2 regions of the Paenibacillus sp. WLX1005 genome follow, and region 2 is predicted to be linked to the other one. Evidence: predicted binding sites of a transcription regulator. Region 2 holds the regulator's gene; the other holds the start of a gene.
The links. Region 2 encodes LexA, which represses DNA repair genes until DNA is damaged. Its sites were predicted from a motif close to CGAACATATGTTCG; they were not measured.
Positions count from the first base shown of each region.

Region 1: a site for LexA is predicted at 3,120-3,133, ahead of addB (helicase-exonuclease AddAB subunit AddB). Genes of this name have one in related genera too.

Region 1 is NZ_CP176756.1:3,853,666-3,858,406, forward strand. It holds gene addB (helicase-exonuclease AddAB subunit AddB) at 1-3,076, opposite strand, end outside; gene ACE3MZ_RS16455 (class I SAM-dependent rRNA methyltransferase) at 3,532-4,741, opposite strand, start outside.
Region 2 is NZ_CP176756.1:3,125,118-3,129,858, forward strand. It holds gene ACE3MZ_RS13325 (DUF896 domain-containing protein) at 1-124, opposite strand, end outside; gene ACE3MZ_RS13330 (LysM peptidoglycan-binding domain-containing protein) at 316-963, opposite strand; gene lexA (transcriptional repressor LexA) at 1,433-2,059, shown strand; gene ACE3MZ_RS13340 (hypothetical protein) at 2,135-2,554, opposite strand; gene ACE3MZ_RS13345 (hypothetical protein) at 2,830-3,063, opposite strand; gene ACE3MZ_RS13350 (glycoside hydrolase family 127 protein) at 3,121-4,741, opposite strand, start outside.

The sequences.
Region 1 (4,741 bases), 730 kb from region 2:
GATTATGCACATGAAAATACAATGCGCCCGCGGGATCTGCTTTTTTGCCCATTACGTCTTCCGCGTGCGTTAGCAGTACATCTAGATACGTGAGCATTTGCAGCGCCAGTCCATAATACACTTCATGCAGCTTCAAATCGGTAGAACTGGATTTATAGTCAATGATGCGAATGAGCAGATTATTCTCACCTTCTGCCACATCCACCCGGTCGATTCGTCCAACGATCTCCATCGTATATCCATTATCCAGCGTAAATTGCAGCGGCGGCCATTCCCCATTCGGACCGAAAGCCAATTCCAGATAGCGCGGCTCAAATTGTCCACGGCGTGACTGTTCTCCGATAATGACCGAAGCACGGCTCACAATATCCCGCAGCTTCCGCGTAATATAACCGTATCGCTTGGAACTGAGCAAAATCTCCCCCTGCAAGCGCGGACTGTGCTTATCGACCGCCGCTTCCGCCGCTTGTACACATTCCTCTGGCGTCAGATCGCCCCAGTTGCGACCGGAGCTTTGTAAATCCTTTGCCAGCGTTGTTAGTGACGCATGGAACAGCTGTCCAATATCCGGCGCTTTCAGGCGATACTCCTGCCGTTCGCGTAGCTTCAAGCCACGAGAAGCAAAATGGGCAAACGGGCACGATACAAACTGCTCCATACCCGATACACTGGTGCGCAGCGTACTGCCGTAGAGATGACGACTTGTTGCTGCTTGTAGTGGAGTGCCTTCATTGGCGTAATCCAGCGATCGTAATAGCAACTGCAATTGCGGTTGCCAACTTGGCTGACGATCATACCACGATAGCGTATGCCACCATATCATCGGGATATCGGTGCCCTGCTTCCAATCACGCAACTGTCCGATCAGATGCGGCAGCGTCGTTTGTGGCGTGCTGATCAATTCCAGATGCTCCTCCGGCGTCTGACGAATCCCGGCAGTCAGGCAGATATTGTGCTCACGCATGCCCGGAAATAGACCTTTGACCGTCGTAATGACTTCAGACGGCATTAGACCTCTACCTTCTTCATCGCTCATCGCATAGCTGATCCACAGCCGCTCACTCGCTACCGTCAACGCATGGTATACGATAAAGCGTTCATCCAGCTGACGGCGCGTAATACCCGGCGCGAGCTCCAATCCGCCTTCCGTCAAATTAAGACGCTCCGCTTCATTCAGAATTCCCTGATCGGCAAAGACAGATGGCACAATGCCATCATTCACACCAAGCACAAATCCGTATTGAATATCCAGCGGACGTGTTCGATCCAATGAGCCGATTAGCACCTGATCAAGGGCAGGCGGCACAACACCAAGTCGCAAACCGGACAAACCGGTTTCCAGCAAGCCGGAGAAGGCTTCCAGTTCCAGCTTATCTTCCTGCATAATATCGACAACCTGATCTAGCAGCTCCATGACATTACTATAAATCTGGATATGCTCACGAGCGCGTAATGGATCACCATGTTGTGCTGCACGATGACTGAGCTGTTCCAGCTTGTCAGCAATGTTCAGATCGTCCAGCAATTCGTAAAGGGCGATACAGAGCGACGTAGCATGCTTCGCTTTTTTGATCTTCTTTTCAAAACGAGATAACGGTTCAGCAACACGCTTACGTACGAGCTCCATCTGCTGTGATAGCATCTGTTGACGTTCACTCTGCTGCTGCTTCTCGGGTTCATCCGCTTCCAGCGATAAGCTGGGCATTCCCTGCCACGGACGACCGTCCGCCCAGCGATGACCGTGAATACCAGAAGCCAGTACCATATTTTCTAGTCGATCCAGATCGGTCTGACTGACCTGCTCATCCAGATTAACTAACAAACCGGTCTTGATACAGCGAAATACATCCTCATAGCGCCAGTTGTACATCACAATATCCAGAGCGGAGCGCATCAATTCCGATAGCGGATGATGCAGGATACCACGTCGTTTATCTAGAAAATACGGAATCCCGTAATCATCCAGCAGCGGCGTAATCAGATGCTCATAATCTTCCAAATTACGGACGAATACTGCCATATCGCGCCAGCGTGCGCCTTCGTCGCGTGCAAGCCGTACCATTTCGCGTAATGCGCCTTCAATCTCGGTACGACGATCCGGCGCACAATGAACAGATAGCTCTCCCTTGTCATAATTAGTAGTTTGACTGCGGCTCCATGCTTGACGCGTTCGGTAGCCTTTTTCCAACTGAGCCAGCTGTGGACTCATGCGAAAGCGAATCGGCACGGTGGTTGTATCAGCAGACAGATTCTCTATCGCCTGCTCGTCGGCATGACCAAGCGCTTCCGCCAGCTGATACAAACGGCGAAACGCCATTCCCTGCTGATAAAACAGTTCCATCTCACCCGGCTGTTCATGAATATATGGAGTATCCAGCGTCAGCGATACGGTAACTGATACTGCCTTTTCCAGCAAGGCAGCGATAACAGCATATTCCTGCATCGTAAAACTGTGAAAGCCATCAATCCATACTTGCACGCCTTCCAGCGCTTGAGAACGCGGCAATGCTAGCGCCAGATCGTTCAGCGTATCGTCACGATCCACATACAGACCGGATAGCCCGGATTCATATTGCTGATATATATGTTGCAAATCATGCAGCTTGTCGGTTAGTAGCGGCGAGATTCCAGTTGCCGCCTGACTGACGTATTCCTCTAGCTTATCTGCGGTTAGCGAATAATGCTTGAACTCGCTGTACAGCTCGCTTAGCTGGCTAATAAAGCCAAATTGATCACCTGCCCTGCCAAACAGTCGTAGCTGTGGTTGATGCTGCTGAATGAGTTTGTATAACAGCATTTTCTTGCCTTCATCACCCAACGGCGTTTTAGCAGAGCCGCCCACTTCGCGCAGAACGAGTTGAGCTAGACGGCGAAAGCCATAGACGCTAGCGCGCATATTGCCACTCAGACGAGAGCTGCGGATGAGGGCATGCTCGGTTTGAAAGGAAGCTTGTTCCGGTACGATGATCAGCAGCGGTGATCCGGTCGGATCGGCGCTAATCTGATCAATAACCCGGTTGATGATTGTCGTTGTTTTGCCGCTACCAGAGCGACCTAGTATAAATGTAAGGGGCATGGGAACATCACCTCTAAATTGGGATGGGCTTTATTTTCATTAGGGAACATACGTTCTTTATATTTCAATGTACTCCACATGGATGCAAAATTCAATACAGGTACAAGATGAAGTTGGATATGTAGCAGTTTTTGGTACAAGTTGGAGCGGTTTTGAAGCTTTCATATAGCACCTAATTGTATCTTCAACAAACTCAACCATTTTGATGTGTGGAATGATGGGTATACACTCATTGCGTGTAACACATGCATGGACATGGAAAAGCCCTCCGCCTGTAGCGTACGAAGCGGTACGATAGGCGGAGGGGATTCCTCACCGTGGGTTTATTATACTATAACGGCTTTGCAAACGATAACGGGTTCGGTTACATGGATCATGATCTTGCACGCAGAATGCAATGATTGGATATATATACAAAATAGTACACTTGTTCCATCCGTCACTGACGATACTTCTTAAAAGTCTGCGCTGCGGACTTCGAAGATTGCGAATTTCAGATAGTGACCTTCGGTGACGCCCAGAATTTGTGGGTGGTCTTTGCCTGCGGCTTTCCAGTCGATCAGGCGCAGGATTTTACCAGCGTCGCGAGCAGCATCTTGGATTGTTTCGAGAAACAGTTCCGGTTTCATATGGTATGAGCAGCTAGCTGTCACGAGGTATCCGCCTTCGTTAACGAGCTTCATCCCGTGCAGGTTGATGTCTTTGTAGCCGCGTACAGCGCCTTGAACTGCGCTTTTCGTTTTGGCAAATGCCGGTGGATCAAGGATAACGACATCCCAGCTACGTCCGCCGCCTGCTGTCATAGGGACAGAAGTGTCTTGCTTGCTATCGACAGCAGCACGGTTACGCCGCTCGTCCAGACCTCTGGCGTTGCTGCGCAAATAGTCAAATGCATCGGCTACGACAAACTCCACACGTTCTTCAAATCCATTCAAGCGTACATTTTCCTGTGCACTTTCGATCGCATGAGCGGAGATATCGAGACAGGTTACTTTTTTGGCGCCGTATTTGCACGCATTCAGTGTGAAGCTGCCCGTATGGGAAAAGCATTCCAGTACCGTTGCGCCATCCCAGTAAGGGAAATCGACAACTTTACCTTTACGGTTAACCGGAGCAGTGATGTGTTGTCCGTCCTGTTCCACCTGCTGCATCGTAATACCGCTGCGTTCACCCCAGCCGAGCATGAGCGGTGCAATCGAAGCGCGGTTCTCACGCTGGTCGAAGAAATAGCCTGTTTTCTGACCTTCTTCAATATCTACTTTGATCAGCAGACCGTTTTCCGATACGGTCACATGGCGCGGGCATTCGCCGTACAGCAATCCTTTGACCTCTTCCAATCCTTCCAGCTTGCGCACGGACACATCGCTGCGTTCATAAATGCCTTGCGGCTGCACCACTTCCACTAACGCGTCTACGATCTGTTGACGACGCTGATCCATCCCCAGCGTGAGCAGTTGTACAACGAGCACATCATCAAACCGGTCCACGATCAGACCAGGTAGGAAATCAGCTTCGCCATACACGAGACGATACGCATTTTCTTCCAGCAAAAAGCGTGCCCGATGCTGAAGGCACCATGCAAACCGTTTGGCAAAAAACGCCTGATCCATCTCCTCTATCGGTTGTCTGGAAATAGCACGCACTGTAATTTTGGAAGCCGGGTTG
Region 2 (4,741 bases):
GGATGTTGCCAAGATAAACGGCACGGAGTTCATCACGTTCTACTGTTTCTTCTTCAGTTAGACCGGATTCCTTCTTTTTACGTGCCAATTCGTTAATGCGTGCAATGATTACATCGATGTCCATAACTACCCTCCCAAAACTCTCTTTTCTAACTTTGACATGTAAAAAAAAGCTTGTCAAGGTTATTCACACCGTGACAAGCCACCAATATGGCATATATGTAAAACCGGAGGAGAACCGGTTCGTTAACTGTTAGATCAAGCATATCAAAACTGTCATATTAACGTAGGAAGTAACTTGCTTGCATATTCCTATTATCGTTGGTTCGGAATCACCAATACGTCACCGCTTTGAATCTCGCTGGTCGCCAAATTGTTCTCATCCCGAATCTCTGCGATGTAATCGCGAATATCAGCATCTGGTGCTTTGTATTGAGAAGCAATCGCCCACAGGCTGTCACCGTCAGATACGATTACATGTTGCTTCATCGCCGGAGATTCGTCCGCGACTACAAAGTGCTGTACTCCGCCATACAGCAATACACTCGCGAACAGCAGACAAACAAACATGCGTCCGGTGGAATTCCAATTCGACTTGCGGGATGGACGTTTGCGTTTCTTTTTACTATTTAGCGATTTGCGCGCGGTCATCTGAATCAGTTCTAGCGTTTTCTGCCGGAAGGTGCGATGCGACTTGCGTGTACCGGATGATTGGCGCTTGTTCTCGCCAGATACATACGTCCATTCGGTCACTGCCGGTTCTTGGGGCGATGCTGGATTGCGCACTGCTGAATTCTGACGGATATTGCCTGAGCGAGATGTAGAAATAGAAGATGCAGAGATGTTCGATGAGGCAGAAGTTGTATGAGAAGAACCGGTGTCTGTTCCTTTGACGATAGGCTCGATGGTTTGCGATTCCTGTTCTTGTTGGTGGATACTTTTATATGTAGAATATTTTAGCATGTGCTTCACGCTCCAAACGTTTGTTCTTGTTTTCCTGAAAAGAATATAACACGAACATATGTTTTGATCAAGCACTTTTTCGAACCTTTGTTCGCTTTTTAGTTAAAACAATACCGAATACCTGTTCCTATAATTGAATAGAGTCTACAGTACTGAATAATCTCCGTTTGTAAGTTGCCCTTTTACTTTCTATATCGATAAATTATGTAGTTGTAGTTGTAGTTGCTACATTCACAATTGCGTATAGTTGAATCTTTATATTTGGATACAGCGATCTGTAATTATTGAGATTCAACGATTGATTATTTATTTTTTGAAATGCAGGTTATTCTTAAAAATGAAGATCCTTTCATGTAACTTCTGTTCGCATTTTATATATTCTTGCTAAATTTTAGAACTTATGTTTGTGCGAACGGTAGTTCTGTGTTATACTTTTCCCAAACGTTACTAGTATTGGGGTTGATACGGTATGTCCAAGATTTCTAGCCGCCAACAGGCGATTCTGGAATTTATCCGGAATGAAGTAAAACTGAAAGGCTATCCGCCATCCGTTCGTGAGATCGGCGAAGCGGTCGGTCTTGCCTCCAGCTCCACTGTACACGGTCACCTTGATCGTTTGGAGAAGAAAGGCTTGATCCGTCGCGACCCGACTAAACCACGTGCGATTGAGCTGCTTGGTCAGGAAGAGTCCGAAAATAATCTGTTGTTTGCGCAATCGGTATCTCGTGTACCAATCATCGGTAAAGTAACTGCTGGTGTTCCGATTACTGCAACTGAGCATATTGAAGATTACTTCCCACTGCCACAGCAATTTACTGGTGATAACCAAATTTTTATGCTTTCCGTTATTGGCGATAGTATGATCGAAGCCGGTATTCACAACGGTGATTATGTGATCGTTCGTCAGCAACAAACCGCGGACAACGGCGATATCGTTGTTGCGATGACCGAAGATGACGAAGCAACTGTCAAAACCTTTTATAAGGAAAAAGACCATATTCGTCTTCAACCGGAGAATCCAACATACGAGCCGTTGCGCCTGACCCGTGTTACCATTCTTGGTAAAGTGGTTGGATTGTTCCGTAATTTGCACTGATTCTGCCCGGTATCAGCTGCATTACAAAAAGACTCCTGATCATCACATCAGGAGTCTTTTTTGTGCTTATTTATGTTATCCTTGCCTCGCTGTTACTTGCTGTTCACCGATATCACCCTTTTTCAATCGTGCCAATTCCATCCGGAACATTTGCATAAGTGCGTTGATATTAGTAATCTCGGCATGATGCTGACGTTCTAGTTCCTCAATTTTGGCGCTGAACACATCTTTGGCTTTGCTGGCGTGAAACATATAGGAGCTATAATCTTCATACGTCTGCCCTTGCGGCACACCGGTGCGCTCGACAGCGCTATAGATGTCCTCTAACCTGCGGCATACTTCATATTCATGCCGTACGTCAATGACTTCTTCGCCGGATACATTATTTTCATGAAGCGGATTATCAATCGTATACAGCTGTTTCAAACGGGCAGTTAAGTTTCTCAAATGCTGTTCGTATACAAGCGTCAATCGTTCTCTTACTTCTTCGTCCATCGCTTTTCCTCCTTGACAATGCAGGCATAGCCGCAGATGAATGGTTTGTTTTTCCAGTGTTTGCTTGTCCTGCTGAACTATATTACCCATGAGGCAGATATTCCTATCTTCGGCATAATGAGGTGGATATGTTATGGCTACCAATCAGCTTTTATTGAAAAAGAGGACAGCAAACACCGGTGTATGATCATACACCGGTGTAGCTTCAGACGATTATGCAGATGTGCTAATATGATATGCCTCTTTTAAAATATTCAGGTTTGTAGTAGTTCTGTTTAAAATAATTTCGTTTCCAGCACTTTAGCCATTAATGCTTTGAAATCTTTATTCTCTGCCTTTTCCGCCAGTTGATTTTCCATGGTGTTAAACTTTTCTGCCAGAAAATAGGCATTTAAATACAACGCTAAATGATCCTTGGCAATCGCTTCGGCATGCTGTTGTTGAGATACGTAACCAGTGATGACCTGCCCTGCAAATGTAGCGGGATGGATATTCACTTTATTCCGCATGCAAGATGTCCTCCTTTTGCCTTTGTTAGTAATAATGCTCTGCTGTGCAGGGTCTGTCTAGGATGTATGCAGCCATACTTGCATCTCACCAGACTTGCGATTCGCCCAGCTGTAATACGGAATCAGCGTCAAGGTATGCGGGACATATGTTCCTTTTACAAAGGAACGATACAATTCACCTGCCCACTCCGCTGCAATCTGCTGTCGCTGCGCCTCTACTTGAATCACACCTACGCCTCCGAGTAACTCCGGCTGGAACTGGTACGTGTACTCCGCTTCAGGCGATACTCGAATGAGATGTAGATTGTCACCATTATCCTCTTCTTCTGCGCAATACATGAGCGGTCCGCGCCCAATCGCCAGCTTGCCCTGATCGCTTCGTACTAATGGATGCGCCGCATACTGACGAATATCCATCGGCAAAATCAGTTTGATCTGATCCCCATCCTGCCATACTCTATGCAGTGCTATATATCCATCCTGCGGCTCTGCGATGACTGATTCGCCGTTTATCTGAAGCGTATAGCCATCTGCCCAATATGGAATACGTAGCGTAAATGTAAAGGCTACTGGTTCAGCAGTATGGATACTCATGTGCACCTGCCCTTCCCACGGCAACTGGCTATGCTGTTGTAGCTGCACTTGCTGACCGTTTAATTCCAGATGGGCTGTACCTGTTACGTACAGGTGCGTATGAATAATCTGATGCTCAGCATCCACGGTATACACATACTTGTGCAGCGATGTGAGCAGACGTGCCAGATTGGGTGGGCAGCAGGCGCAACCGAACCAGGCGGGACGCGTAAATTTGACATGACTTTTGCCTGGATCGTGGATGCTGTTCTCTGGACGCACTTCCAGTGGATTCACATAATAAAAGTGCTTGCCGTCCAGCGCCATGCCGCCGATCGCCGTATTGTACAGTGCACGCTCCAATACATCGGCGTACTGCGATTTGACTTCATTTTTTAACATCGTAAAGGCGAAAAAGATCAAACCGATCGAAGCGCATGTTTCGCAATACATCGTATCGTTGGGCAGATTATAATCCAGTGTAAATGCTTCACCATCTACTGTAGAGCCAATACCACCGGTAATGTACATACGCTTGCTTACGAGATTGTTCCACAGTCGACGACAGGCTGCCAGCATCTGTTCATCCCCCGCCAGATGTGCAGCATCTGCCATCCCAGCACATAGATACACCAGCCGCACCGCATGCCCTTCTGCGGTTTCCTGTTCCAAAATCGGCTTATGCGCCTGATAATACTCAAGCGGACGATGCTGCATACCTTCAATTACCGGACGAGTACCTGGATCTGCCGCATGCTGTCTGGCAAAAAAGGTAGGATCTGTACCACGCTCATACAAAAAGTAACGGCTTAATTCCAGATAACGCGATTCACCTGTCAACGCATACAGACGAGTCAGAGCTAGCTCAATTTCTTCATGACCGTCATAGCCCTGAATTTTGCCTGCTTCCTTACCAAAATGATGATCAATACAATCTGCAAGACGGCAAGCAATGGACAAGGCTTTTTCACTGTTAGTTGATTCATAATAAGCGACTGCCGCTTCGATAAAATGTCCTGCACAGTACAGCTCATGACTTTCGGCAAGTTTTTTGAATCGGCGTTCCGGTTCTTCAATGGAGAAATACGTATGGAGATACCCGTCC